DNA from 2 places in the Staphylococcus nepalensis genome. Region 2 is predicted to be linked to the other one. Evidence: a T-box and tRNA genes for the amino acid it is inferred to sense, from the RefSeq annotation. Region 2 holds a T-box; the other holds one or more tRNA genes.
What was found. The T-box of region 2 lies ahead of thrS (threonine--tRNA ligase). A T-box ahead of a tRNA ligase gene usually reads a tRNA of that ligase, here a tRNA-Thr.
Positions count from the first base shown of each region.

Region 1: it encodes a tRNA-Thr, which carries the amino acid that the T-box ahead of thrS (threonine--tRNA ligase) is inferred to sense. The anticodon was not compared.

Region 1 covers NZ_CP017466.1:2,637,849-2,645,391, reverse strand. The annotation lists gene folP (dihydropteroate synthase) at 94-897, shown strand; gene folB (dihydroneopterin aldolase) at 875-1,240, shown strand; gene folK (2-amino-4-hydroxy-6-hydroxymethyldihydropteridine diphosphokinase) at 1,240-1,719, shown strand; gene lysS (lysine--tRNA ligase) at 2,076-3,563, shown strand; rRNA gene rrf (5S ribosomal RNA) at 4,063-4,177, shown strand; tRNA gene BJG89_RS12695 (tRNA-Val) at 4,194-4,269, shown strand; tRNA gene BJG89_RS12690 (tRNA-Thr) at 4,287-4,362, shown strand; tRNA gene BJG89_RS12685 (tRNA-Lys) at 4,369-4,441, shown strand; tRNA gene BJG89_RS12680 (tRNA-Gly) at 4,456-4,530, shown strand; tRNA gene BJG89_RS12675 (tRNA-Leu) at 4,538-4,626, shown strand; tRNA gene BJG89_RS12670 (tRNA-Arg) at 4,640-4,716, shown strand; tRNA gene BJG89_RS12665 (tRNA-Pro) at 4,743-4,816, shown strand; tRNA gene BJG89_RS12660 (tRNA-Ala) at 4,832-4,907, shown strand; rRNA gene BJG89_RS12655 (16S ribosomal RNA) at 5,054-6,606, shown strand; rRNA gene BJG89_RS12650 (23S ribosomal RNA) at 6,890-7,543, shown strand, end outside.
Region 2 covers NZ_CP017466.1:1,356,965-1,364,507, forward strand. The annotation lists gene mutM (bifunctional DNA-formamidopyrimidine glycosylase/DNA-(apurinic or apyrimidinic site) lyase) at 1-417, shown strand, start outside; gene coaE (dephospho-CoA kinase) at 433-1,059, shown strand; gene gap (type I glyceraldehyde-3-phosphate dehydrogenase) at 1,357-2,382, shown strand; gene nrdR (transcriptional regulator NrdR) at 2,646-3,116, shown strand; gene BJG89_RS06395 (replicative helicase loading/DNA remodeling protein DnaB) at 3,117-4,508, shown strand; gene dnaI (primosomal protein DnaI) at 4,512-5,435, shown strand; T-box leader at 5,483-5,691, shown strand; gene thrS (threonine--tRNA ligase) at 5,774-7,543, shown strand, end outside.

The DNA of each region.
Region 1 (7,543 bases), 1.3 Mb from region 2:
CATTGTTTACTGAAAAAAATAATAATTAGCGTTATTATAGAATAGTAATTATAATGCTAATGGAGCATCTAAGCGTGAAAGGAAGAAGTGACTATGGCACATACAAAAATTATGGGCATATTAAATGTGACCCCAGATTCATTTTCTGATGGCGGTAAATATAATTCTGTAGAAAAAGCAATCAAAAGAGCTGAAGAAATGATTGATGAAGGTGTAGATATCATAGATATAGGCGGTATATCTACACGTCCAGGCTATGAAGAAATTAGCGTGACAGAAGAATTGGAACGCGTAATTCCTGTTGTAAAAGCGTTAAATCAATTTGATATTCAACTTTCTATTGATACATATAGAAGTGAGATTGCAGAAGCTGCAATGAAATTAGGCGCAACTATGATTAATGATCAATGGGCTGGTTTGTATGACGAAAAAATATTCGACGTTGTAGCCAAATATGAAGGTGAAATTGTACTGATGCATAATGGTGATGGTCAGAGGTCAGAACCTGTTGTTGAAGAAATGCTCTTATATTTATTAAAACAAGCTAACAAAGCGGAAATGGCTGGCATTCCTCAAGAGAAAGTTTGGGTTGACCCGGGTATTGGTTTTGCTAAAACCAGAGAAGAAGAACAAGAAGTAATGGCTCGATTAGATGAATTAGTAGCTACAGACTATCCTGTATTATTAGCGACGAGTAGAAAAAGATTTATTAAAGAAATGGTTGATAAAGATACCAAAGCGACTGAAAGAGATGAAGCGACAGCAGCCACGACTGCATATGGTATAATGAAAGGCGTTAAAGGTGTAAGAGTGCATAACGTTGTACTCAATGCTCGTTTAGGACAAAGTATGGATTATTTAAAGGAGAATGAGTATGCACGATACAATCTTTCTTAATGGTATGAAGTTTTATTGTTACCATGGCGCTTTACCAGCAGAAAATGAAATTGGCCAAATATTTATTGTAGATGTAACAATGAAAGTGGATTTGAGTATTGCTGGTAAAACTGATCAAGTCACTGATACAGTTCACTATGGTGAGATATACGATGAAATTAAAGCAATCATGGAAAGTAAACCAGTAAATTTATTAGAGCATCTAGCTGAACGTATTGCAAAACGTATAAATTCACACTATAATCGTGTAATGGAAACGAAAGTTAGGATCACTAAGGAAAATCCTCCTATACCAGGTCATTATGATGGTGTAGGTATAGAAATAGTGAGGGAGAATTTCTAATGGAATATGCATATTTAGGGTTAGGAAGTAACGTTGGAGAAAGAGAAGTACAACTTAAGAAGGCCATTCGTATTTTGAATGAAAAAGATGGCATCCATGTAACGCAAATATCGCCAATATATGAAACTGAACCTGTTGGGTATGTCGACCAACCTCAATTTTTAAATCAATGCATTGAAATTCAAACGTCACTAAAACCACACGCCTTATTGAACGCATGTCTTGATACAGAGCAACAACTGCATAGAGTGAGAGATATACGATGGGGCCCTAGAACTTTAGATGTCGATGTTTTATTATATGGTGATCAAGTCATTGAAGAAGATGATTTGATTGTGCCGCATCCACGCATGTTGGATCGCTCATTTGTGCTTATCCCATTAAATGACATCGCATCAGATTGTATTGTGCCACTCACTAATAAAAAGGTTGGTAATTTAGTGACAACTGATAACTCAGTTAAGAAGTATCAAAATTGAGAGGTAGATAGAGCGTAATTGCTCAGAAGTATGAGTTGAGCTTTGAATCATTTATTATGTGTTTGTACAAATTAAACAACTTGTTGACGTGTTTTCTATAAAAGATGAATTTTTAATCCCTTTATTACGTTTGCAACGTCTAGTAGAATTGAAAAGAGAAAAAAGTTGTCATAATGAGAATGTGTAAATATGTATCCAGCGTATTTAAATTTTTTCATAGTAAGACAAAGTTAGAAATGTTTTAAATCAAAAAGAAACTAAATAAGAAATGATATAGATGATTCACAATTTCTAACAATAAGTAAAAAATAAAGAAACTAAAAATGTGGAACAAGAAGCATAAAGGAGAGAAAGTTATGTCAGAAGAAATGAACGACCAAATGCAAGTACGTCGTCAAAAAATGCAAGAACTATATGATTTAGGTATCGATCCGTTTGGTCAAAAATTCGAAAGAACTTCAATGGCTACACCATTACATGAAGATTGGGACCAATTTACAAAAGAAGAATTGCAAGAAAAAGAAGAAGAGAGCCATGTTAGCATCGCTGGACGTGTCATGACAAAACGTGGTAAAGGTAAAGCTGGTTTTGCACATGTACAAGACCTATCTGGTCAGATTCAGATTTACGTAAGAAAAGATCAAGTAGGCGATGAGCAATTTGATATTTGGAATTCAACAGATTTAGGAGATATAGTCGGTATCGACGGAGTAATGTTTAAAACTAAAACAGGTGAGTTGTCAGTTAAAGCTAAATCATTTGTCCTTTTAACTAAAGCATTACGTCCATTACCAGACAAATTCCATGGTTTACAAGATATAGAACAACGTTATCGTCAACGCTATCTCGATTTAATTACAAACCAAGATAGCACAAAAACGTTTATTAACCGAAGCAAAATTTTACAAGAGATGCGTAACTATTTAAACCAACAAGGTTTCTTAGAAGTAGAAACACCGATGATGCATCAAATAGCTGGTGGTGCTGCTGCTAGACCATTTGTAACACATCATAACGCATTAGACGCTACGCTTTATATGCGAATTGCAATTGAACTACACTTAAAACGCCTTATCGTAGGCGGATTGGAAAAAGTATATGAAATTGGTCGTGTGTTTAGAAATGAAGGCGTATCTACACGTCATAACCCTGAATTTACGATGATTGAACTATATGAAGCATATGCAAATTATCATGATATTATGGATTTAACGGAAGATATGATCAGACACATTTCTAATAAAGTATTAGGTACTGCCAAAATTAATTATGGTGAAGATGTAATTGATTTAGAATCAAACTGGAAACGAATCCATATGGCAGATGCAGTTAAGGAGACTACCGGTGTAGACTTCTATAACGTACAAAGTGATGAAGAAGCAAAAACACTCGCAAAAGAACATGGGGTCGAAATCACCGGTAATATGAAATACGGACACATTTTAAATGAATTCTTTGAACAAAAAGTAGAAGAAACATTAATTCAGCCAACATTTGTATATGGACATCCTATCGAGATTTCACCATTAGCTAAGAAAAATCCAGAAGATCCTAGATTTACAGATCGTTTCGAACTGTTTATTGTAGGCAGAGAGCACGGCAATGCATTTACAGAATTGAATGACCCTATCGATCAAAGACAAAGATTTGAAGCTCAACTAGTCGAAAAAGAAGAAGGCAATGACGAAGCACATGAAATGGACGAAGATTTTATTGAAGCATTAGAATACGGTATGCCTCCAACAGGCGGTCTAGGTATCGGTATTGATAGATTGGTTATGTTGCTTACAGATTCAGCTTCGATTCGTGACGTGCTATTATTCCCATACATGAGACAAAAATAAGCCGTTTATATAAAAAACGTATCACAATTAAATAGAAACAAGAAACTAGGTCAGTATATATTGTATAATAGGGGTATAACTGATCTAGTTTTTATATTATTAATAGGGAATAAATGTAATTACTGTTATTAATTATTAGATATGTTAATATTACTTTAATTAATTTTTGTAATAAGAAACATTTGGGACATAAATGCCTATTAAAATATAAAAATATACTAAAAAAGGTTTGGCATTTAACATATTCATATGATAAGATTATTCAAGTCGAGTTGAGGAAACGAGACATTGAAATCTTAAATATAAAGTTTAAAAATAAAAAACACAAAAGTTATTGACTAATAACGAAAAATGAAGTAATATATAAAAGTCGTCAAATTCAAGAGAAAGCAACAGAGTCTTATGTAAATGATTTTTAAAGAAATTTTAAAAATAGTGTAAAATTGACCGTTGCAATTATTTGATAAAACGTGTATCATATATTGAGTAAGTTATTTTGTCTGGTGGCAATAGCAAAGAGGTCACACCTGTTCCCATGCCGAACACAGAAGTTAAGCTCTTTAGCGCCGATGGTAGTCGGACTTACGTTCCGCAAGAGTAGGACGTTGCCAGGCTTTATAATAATCATGTGGAGGATTAGCTCAGCTGGGAGAGCATCTGCCTTACAAGCAGGGGGTCGGCGGTTCGAACCCGTCATCCTCCACCATCTTTTAAAAATGAATAGCCGGCCTAGCTCAATTGGTAGAGCAACTGACTTGTAATCAGTAGGTTGGGGGTTCAAGTCCTCTGGCCGGCACCATTTCATGAGCCATTAGCTCAGTTGGTAGAGCATCTGACTTTTAATCAGAGGGTCAGAGGTTCGAATCCTCTATGGCTCATCCAGTTTCAATTTGCAGAAGTAGTTCAGCGGTAGAATACGACCTTGCCAAGGTCGGGGTCGCGGGTTCGAATCCCGTCTTCTGCTCCATTATATTGCCGGGGTGGCGGAACTGGCAGACGCACAGGACTTAAAATCCTGCGATGAGAGATCATCGTACCGGTTCGATTCCGGTCCTCGGCACCATCATTTTAATAGAGCGCCCATAGCTCAATTGGATAGAGTACTTGACTACGAATCAAGCGGTTATAGGTTCGACTCCTATTGGGCGCACCATTTTAAAATGCATATTATAATAAATACGGGAAGTAGCTCAGCTTGGTAGAGCACTTGGTTTGGGACCAAGGGGTCGCAGGTTCGAATCCTGTCTTCCCGACTCTTATAAAACTATGGGGGCTTAGCTCAGATGGGAGAGCGCCTGCTTTGCACGCAGGAGGTCAGCGGTTCGATCCCGCTAGTCTCCACCATATTTAAAAACAAACAATGAACATTGAAAACTGAATTGCAATATGTCAACGTTAATTCCGAATTCAACATTAAATGTTGATTCAAAAACAACGTGTTATTGATAACACAAATTAGTATTTTATGAGCTAATCAAACATCATAATTTTTTATGGAGAGTTTGATCCTGGCTCAGGATGAACGCTGGCGGCGTGCCTAATACATGCAAGTCGAGCGAACAGATAAGGAGCTTGCTCCTTTGACGTTAGCGGCGGACGGGTGAGTAACACGTGGGTAACCTACCTATAAGACTGGAATAACTCCGGGAAACCGGGGCTAATGCTGGATAATATTTAGAACCGCATGGTTCTAAAGTGAAAGATGGTTTTGCTATCACTTATAGATGGACCCGCGCCGTATTAGCTAGTTGGTGGGGTAATGGCTTACCAAGGCAACGATACGTAGCCGACCTGAGAGGGTGATCGGCCACACTGGAACTGAGACACGGTCCAGACTCCTACGGGAGGCAGCAGTAGGGAATCTTCCGCAATGGGCGAAAGCCTGACGGAGCAACGCCGCGTGAGTGATGAAGGTCTTCGGATCGTAAAACTCTGTTATTAGGGAAGAACAAATGTGTAAGTAACTGTGCACGTCTTGACGGTACCTAATCAGAAAGCCACGGCTAACTACGTGCCAGCAGCCGCGGTAATACGTAGGTGGCAAGCGTTATCCGGAATTATTGGGCGTAAAGCGCGCGTAGGCGGTTTCTTAAGTCTGATGTGAAAGCCCACGGCTCAACCGTGGAGGGTCATTGGAAACTGGGAAACTTGAGTGCAGAAGAGGAAAGTGGAATTCCATGTGTAGCGGTGAAATGCGCAGAGATATGGAGGAACACCAGTGGCGAAGGCGACTTTCTGGTCTGTAACTGACGCTGATGTGCGAAAGCGTGGGGATCAAACAGGATTAGATACCCTGGTAGTCCACGCCGTAAACGATGAGTGCTAAGTGTTAGGGGGTTTCCGCCCCTTAGTGCTGCAGCTAACGCATTAAGCACTCCGCCTGGGGAGTACGACCGCAAGGTTGAAACTCAAAGGAATTGACGGGGACCCGCACAAGCGGTGGAGCATGTGGTTTAATTCGAAGCAACGCGAAGAACCTTACCAAATCTTGACATCCTTTGACAACTCTAGAGATAGAGTCTTCCCCTTCGGGGGACAAAGTGACAGGTGGTGCATGGTTGTCGTCAGCTCGTGTCGTGAGATGTTGGGTTAAGTCCCGCAACGAGCGCAACCCTTAAGCTTAGTTGCCAGCATTAAGTTGGGCACTCTAAGTTGACTGCCGGTGACAAACCGGAGGAAGGTGGGGATGACGTCAAATCATCATGCCCCTTATGATTTGGGCTACACACGTGCTACAATGGACAATACAAAGGGCAGCTAAACCGCGAGGTCATGCAAATCCCATAAAGTTGTTCTCAGTTCGGATTGTAGTCTGCAACTCGACTACATGAAGCTGGAATCGCTAGTAATCGTAGATCAGCATGCTACGGTGAATACGTTCCCGGGTCTTGTACACACCGCCCGTCACACCACGAGAGTCTGTAACACCCGAAGCCGGTGGAGTAACCATTTATGGAGCTAGCCGTCGAAGGTGGGACAAATGATTGGGGTGAAGTCGTAACAAGGTAGCCGTATCGGAAGGTGCGGCTGGATCACCTCCTTTCTAAGGATATATTCGGAACATCTTCTTTAGAAGATGAACAAGGAATAACATTGACATATTGTATTCAGTTTTGAATGCTCATTGGAGTATTCTTTTATTATTTGTACATTGAAAACTAGATAAGTAAGTAAAATTTATGATTTTACCAAGCAAAACCGAGTGAATAAGAGTTTTAAATAAGCTTGAATTCAAAAAGAAATAATCGCTAGTGTTCGAAAGAACACTCACAGATTAATAACATTTTGGGTTTTCAACCGACGGTTGTCGAGTTGGAAAGCAAATAGATTAAGTTATTAAGGGCGCACGGTGAATGCCTTGGCACTAGAAGCCGATGAAGGACGTTACTAACGACGATATGCTTTGGGGAGCTGTAAGTAAGCTGTGATCCAAAGATTTCCGAATGGGGGAACCCAATACGAGTTATGTCGTATTATCGATGCGTAAATACATAGCGTATCGAAGGTAGACGCGGAGAACTGAAACATCTTAGTACCCGCAGGAAGAGAAAGAAAATTCGATTCCCTGAGTAGCGGCGAGCGAAACGGGAATAGCCCAAACCAACGAGCTTGCTTGTTGGGGTTGTAGGACACTCTATACGGAGTTACAAAGGAATAGATTAGACGAATCATCTGGAAAGATGAATCAAAGAAGGTAATAATCCTGTAGTCGAAAATCTGTTCTCTCTTGAGTGGATCCTGAGTACGACGGAACACGAGAAATTCCGTCGGAATCCGGGAGGACCATCTCCCAAGGCTAAATACTCTCTAGTGACCGATAGTGAACCAGTACCGTGAGGGAAAGGTGAAAAGTACCCCGGAAGGGGAGTGAAATAGAACTTGAAACCGTGTGCTTACAAGTAGTCAGAGCCCGTTAATGGGTGATGGCGTGCCTTTTGTAGAATGAACCGGCGAGTTACGATTTGATGCAAGGTTAAGCA
Region 2 (7,543 bases):
GAACCTTTTGACAAAGAGGCCTTATCACACTATATGGCTTGGTTTGATAAGAGGTTATATCAAAATAAACCAATCAAACAAATGATTTTAGATCATAGGGTGATTTCTGGTTGTGGTAATATTTATGCTTGTGAAGCATTATTTAGAGCCGGTATTAACCCTGCACGCAAGTCTAAAGAATTGAACCATCAAGAAAAAGAAATGTTATTTTATTATGTTCGTGAAGTATTAGAAGCGGGTATTAAATATGGTGGTACTAGCATTTCAGACTATCGTCATGCTGACGGTAGCACAGGTACGATGCAAATGCATTTAAACGTATATAAACAAAAGACATGTAAAGTGTGCGGAAATGATATTGAAACGCAAGTGATTGCAACACGTAATAGTCATTTCTGCCCGACATGTCAAAAATGAAGGAAGAGTGAAATTATGCCTAAAGTTATTGGATTAACTGGTGGTATCGCATCAGGTAAATCGACTGTTTCAGAATTACTATCTGTGCATGGCTTTAAAATAGTGGATGCTGATATTGCATCACGTAAAGCAGTAGAGAAGGGTTCGAAAGGCCTTGATCAAGTTAGAGCAACATTTGGAGATGAAGCAATTGGTGAAGATGGTAACATGAATCGTTCCTATGTTGGCGATCTTGTCTTTAATCATCCAGAAAAACGGTTAGAATTGAATGAAATCGTACATCCAATTGTGAGAGAAATCATGGAAAAAGAAAAAGAAGCTTATTTAGAAGATGGATATAATGTTATTATGGATATCCCTTTATTATATGAAAATGATTTACAAGATACAGTGGATGAGGTGTGGCTCGTTTACACTTCAGAAAGTATACAGATAGATAGATTAATGCAACGTAACGATATTTCTATGGAAGATGCTAAAGCGCGAGTATATAGCCAAATTTCTATAGATAAAAAACGTAGAATGGCGGATCATGTGATAGATAATAGAGATTCTAAAATAGAGTTGAAACAAAATTTAGAACAATTATTAGTAGATGAAGGTTATATTGAGAATGCAACAGACCATTCTCAAGAAGTTTAAATGATGAACAATGGTTGCGTTCATTGAATCGTTAAATAATGAATTGCAATAATTTATAAATGCGAGTGTAGAGACTAAGTCAAACTAAAACTTTGATTTTGTCCTACTCTCGTTTTTTTTTAGGTTATGAAAATATTAATCAAGCTATTTGGTTGTATGATAAGAATGAATATCGCAAACTTACAATTTTATAAACTTTAAATTTTTTAAAAATTATTCAAGAAAACGCTTTCTCATTCATCTATTTATGTTATACTAATTCCATAAAGTATAACACTAAGACAAGGGGTGCTTTGAATGACGACAAATATTGCAATTAATGGCATGGGTAGAATAGGTAGAATGGTATTAAGGATTGCATTAAAACGTGAGGATATGAATATAGTAGCGATTAATGCTAGCTATCCACCCGAGACAATTGCACACTTAATCAATTATGATACGACACACGGTAACTACGATTTAAAAGTAGAACCGGTGGAGAACGGTATAATGGTCGATAATCATAAAATTAAGCTTGTAGCTGATAGAAACCCAGAAAATTTACCTTGGAAAGCACTAGATATCGACGTTGTAATTGAAGCTACAGGTAAATTCAACCATGGGGATAAAGCTATCGCACATATTAAAGCTGGCGCTAAAAAAGTATTGTTAACAGGGCCTTCTAAAGGCGGTGCTGTGCAAATGATAGTTAAAGGTGTTAATGATGACCAATTAGATATCGAAAAATACGATATCTTTAGCAACGCCTCATGCACAACAAATTGTATCGGACCTGTAGCTAAGGTATTAAATGACCAATTTGGTATTCAAAATGGTTTAATGACAACTGTTCATGCTATTACTAATGACCAAAACAACATTGATAATCCACATAAAGATTTAAGACGTGCACGTTCATGCAATGAAAGCATCATTCCAACTTCCACAGGAGCTGCAAAAGCACTTAAAGAAGTATTACCTGAATTAGAAGGTAAACTACATGGCATGGCGTTAAGAGTGCCAACTAAAAATGTATCTTTAGTAGATTTAGTAGTGGATTTAGATACTTCAGTAACAGCCGAAGAAGTTAACGAAGCATTTAAAAACCACCCGTTAGACCATGTGATTGCAACTGAAGATGCACCGCTTGTATCAATGGACTTTAATACAAACCCACATTCAGCAATTATTGATACGCAAAGTACGATGGTAATGGGCGATAACAAAGTAAAAGTGATTGCTTGGTATGACAATGAATGGGGATACTCAAACAGAGTGGTTGATGTGGCCGAAGAAATTGGTCAGTTATTAAAAAATAATATTTCAACCGTAGCACATTAATACCTTATTTAATAAACACAAAATATAACATTATCTAAATTAATTGATTATGAATGAATATTTATTTATTATTGAAGATAATACAAAACTCCTTTTAAAGTAAGAACAGATATCTTACATTAAAAGGAGTTTTTATTTTCAAATATTTATTATAAACGAAATGCTTTTTAAAACTAATTGCTGAATTGTGTAATAGCAATCTTTTGTGCCTTAAAGATTTGTAGTATAATGTAAGGTAATCAAATTGAGAGGGTGGTAATTCGATGAAATGCCCGAAATGTAGTTCAACGCACTCTCGCGTTGTAGATTCACGACATGCTGATGAAGTAAATGCGATTCGACGTAGAAGAGAATGTGAACAATGTAGCACAAGGTTCACTACGTTCGAACATATTGAAAAACGACCGCTAATCGTTGTGAAAAAAGACGGTACACGAGAACAATTTTTACGTGAAAAAATATTAAATGGTTTAGTGCGTTCATGTGAGAAGAGACCAGTACGCTATCAACAGTTAGAAGATATTACAAATAATGTAGAATGGAAATTGCGAGATGAAGGACATGCAGAAATTTCTTCTAGAGAAATAGGAGAACATGTGATGAATTTATTAATGCATGTCGATCAAGTATCTTACGTACGCTTTGCGTCAGTTTATAAAGAATTTAAAGATGTTGATCAATTATTGCAATCAATGCAAGGGATTTTAGCAGAGAATAAACGGAGTGATTCTTAAATGGGATTACAGCCCTATGATTATGGTTTGAGGCCACATGACGATTTCCATGTCATACGCCGGTTTTATCTAAATCATAAACATTTAGAAATACTAAATAGATTATTTACGCCCATGATAGGATCAAAGGCGATTGGTTTATACCATTATTTAAACCAGTTTGTTGAATTTAAACAAGATATGGTATTGACACATTATATTATCATGAGTGAATTGAAGATAAATTTACTTGAATTTAGAAAAGAAATGGATTTGTTAGAGGGCATAGGATTAGTAAAATCTTATGTTAACCATAATCAGCAACATTCTTCTTTTGTATATCAATTAATTCAACCGCCATCATCTCAGCAATTTTTCAATGACCCTATGCTGTCAGTATATTTATATAGCGAGGTCAGTAAACAACGCTATTTTCAATTAAAGGCACATTTTGAGGATTACGTGTCTATCGATTTAGACCAGTACCAAGATGTCACACGTACTTTTACTGATGTTTTTAAAGTGCCTAATAAATCAATGACTGTAGATACACAACAGATTGAAAGTGAAGAGGCGTATGGTGGTATGGATTTATCACATGTGCACTTTGATTTTGAAACACTATATGATTTATTACAAAACCATTTTATCAGTACAAAGATTATTAATCATGAAGCGAAAATGCTGATAACGCAAATTGCAACTTTATATGGTTTAACACCAGAAGCCATGAAACGTATTATTTTGAAATCAATTACGAGTGCGCAAACACTCTCTTTTGAAGAATTGCGTAAACATGCAAGAACGTACTATCTTATTGAGCATGAACAACAGTTGCCGAAACTGAATGCTCAAGAAACAAACTATCATAATAATGAAAATAGTGGGGAAAATATACAACCATCTGATGCATCTAACAATTGGTTAAAGCAATTAGATGAAACGAGTCCAATTGATATGCTTGCATCTTGGTCTGAATCTGAACCGACAACACAGCAAAAATACATGATTGAAGAATTGATTGAGAGAGAACAGTTGCCATTTGGTGTGATTAATATACTTTTACAATTCGTGATGTTAAAAGAAGATATGAAACTTCCTAAATCATATATTTTTGAAATTGCATCAAATTGGAAGAAAAAGGGAATTAAGACGGCAGAACAGGCTTATCATTACGCGAAGAAGGTAAATCAACCCAAAGACACTCACTCCAATCAAGTTACAAAGGGTAAATATAAACCTAAACAACTTGTTTCTAGAGAAATGACACCGAAATGGTTAGAAGAACGTGATAACAAAGCTTCTAATTCACAAACTTCAGATAATAATGTAAATGCTGATGAAGATGAAACATTAAAAAGAGATCGTGAAGCGTTATTAAAACGATTAAATAGCAAGAGAGAGGAGGAATAATATATGAAGTCTTTCAATCATATTATGGGTGATTCTAAAGATTTAAGTAAACGAATTGAAAAGATTAAAAAAGATGTCATAAACGATCCTGACGTAAAAACATTTTTAGAATTACACCAATCTGAAGTAACAAACGCAATGATCGACCAAGATTTAAATATTTTGCAAGAATATAAAGACCAAGAAAAACATTATGACGGCCACGATTTTAAAGACTGTCCTAACTTTGTTAAAGGTCATATTCCAGAATTATACGTAGAAAATCAACATATCAAGATTCGTTACCTTCCTTGTCCTTGTAAAATAAAATATGACGAAGAGAAATTTAATGCGCATTTAATCTCTTCACATCATATGCAACGTGATACATTGAATGCAAAATTGAGCGATATATATATGGATAGAAGGGATCGTATTGATGTTGCTATGGCAGCAACTGATATTTGTGAAAAAATAGTTAGCAAAACACCACAAGTTAAAGGATTATATATACATGGACCTTTTGGCACTGGGAAGTCATTTATATTAGGTGCAATCGCAAATCAATTAAAAGCTGAAAAAGTCTCGTCGACCATTGTATATTTACCTGAGTTTATTCGCGCTTTAAAAGGTGGATTTAAAGATGGTAGTTTTGAAACCAAATTGGCGAAAGTCCGCGAGTCCCATATCCTTATGTTAGATGATATAGGTGCTGAAGAAATCACCCCATGGGCAAGAGATGAAGTGATTGGACCATTGTTACATTATAGAATGGTCCAAGAATTACCAACATTCTTCAGTTCTAATTTAAGTTTTGAAGAATTAGAATATCACTTATCTGTCACACGTGACGGCACAGAAAAAACAAAAGCAGCTCGAATTATGGAACGGATTAAGTCATTGGCAAAACCCTATTTTTTAGAAGGAAAAAATTATCGAGACGATTGAATTCTTAAAAAAATGTTGTATAATATAGTTAAATCTAAATCAAGCGAAATAAAATGAAGACAAGATGAATAATATCATACTTCACAGAGAGCCAATGTTTGATGAGAAATTGGTAAGTATCATTATTGATTACTACTTCATTATAGATGTTTTAATAAACATCCGGCTCAAGACCGTTACCTTATGCAGAGTTTAGTTGCAATTGATATGATTGTAACTTTAATTAGGGTGGTACCGCGAAGACCTCGTCCCTTTTAGGGATGGGGTCTTTTTATTTTTGTGTAAGTTATAGCTATTCGTGAAGATTTAAGGCAAGTATAGATATAGGAGGAATTTAAATGGATCAAATAAATATTATATTTCCAGATGGTAATTCGAAAGCATTTGATAAGGGTACAACTACTGAAACAATTGCGCATTCTATTAGCCCAGGTTTAAGAAAAAAGGCAGTCGCTGGTAAATTGAACGGACAATTAATTGATTTAACAAGTCCAATTGAAAACGATGGCGAAATTGAAATCGTAACGCCTGGCAGTGAGGAAGCATTAGAAGTGTTGCGTCATTCTACTGCGCATCTTATGGCCCAAGCTTTAAAACGTTTATATGGAGATGTGAAGTTTGGTGTTGGCCCAGTAATTGAAGGCGGATTTTATTATGATTTTGATATGGCAGAAAGCGTTTCCTCTGATGATTTTGAAGAGATAGAAAAAACAATGAAACAAATTGTTAATGAAAACTATCCAATTGAACGTAAAGTAGTTTCAAGAGATGAAGCGAAGACATTTTTTGCTGACGATCCGTATAAGTTAGAGTTAATCGATGCAATCCCATCAGATGAAAATGTTACTTTGTATTCACAAGGCGAATTTACTGATCTTTGTCGCGGTGTCCATGTACCTTCAACGTCAAAAATTAAAGAGTTTAAATTATTATCAACTGCAGGTGCTTATTGGCGTGGCGATAGTGATAATAAAATGCTACAACGTATATACGGTACTGCATTCTTTGATAAAAAAGATTTAAAAGCACATTTAAAAATGCTTGAAGAACGTAAAGAACGTGACCACCGTAAAATTGGTAAAGAATTAGAATTATTCTCGAACAACCAATTAGTAGGTGCAGGTCTACCATTGTGGTTGCCAAACGGAGCAACAATTCGTCGTGAAATTGAACGATATATCGTGGATAAAGAAGTAAGCATGGGTTATGATCATGTTTACACTCCAGTAATGGCAAATGTGGATTTATATAAAACATCAGGCCACTGGGACCACTATCAGGAAGATATGTTCCCAACTATGAAATTAGATGAGAATGAAGAAATGGTCTTAAGACCAATGAACTGTCCGCACCATATGATGATTTATGCAAATAAACCTCATTCTTACCGTGAACTACCAATTAGAATTGCAGAATTAGGCACAATGCATCGCTATGAAGCAAGTGGCGCAGTATCTGGTTTGCAACGTGTGAGAGGTATGACATTGAATGATGCACATATTTTTGTAAGACCAGACCAAATTAAAGAAGAATTCAAACGCGTTGTTAATTTAATCATTGATGTTTATCAGGATTTTGGTTTCGAAAATTATAGCTTCCGTTTAAGTTATAGAGATCCAGAAGATAAAGAAAAATATTTTGATGATGATGAAATGTGGAACAAAGCTGAAAGTATGTTGAAAGAAGCGGTTGATGAACTTGGTTTAGATTATGAAGAAGCCATTGGGGAAGCTGCATTCTATGGTCCGAAATTAGACGTTCAAGTTCAAACTGCTATGGGTAAAGAAGAAACATTATCTACAGCACAATTAGACTTTTTACTTCCTGAAAAATTTGAATTGTCTTATATAGGTAAAGATGGCGAACAACATAGACCTGTTGTCATTCACCGTGGCGTTGTTTCAACAATGGAACGTTTTGTTGCATTCTTAACTGAAGAAACGAAAGGTGCATTTCCAACTTGGTTGGCACCAAAACAAGTCGAAATTATACCAGTTAATGTAGATTTGCATTATGATTATGCTAGACAACTGCAAGATGAGCTTAAATCACAGGGTGTGAGAGTAGAAATCGATGATCGCAATGAAAAAATGGGGTATAAAATAAGA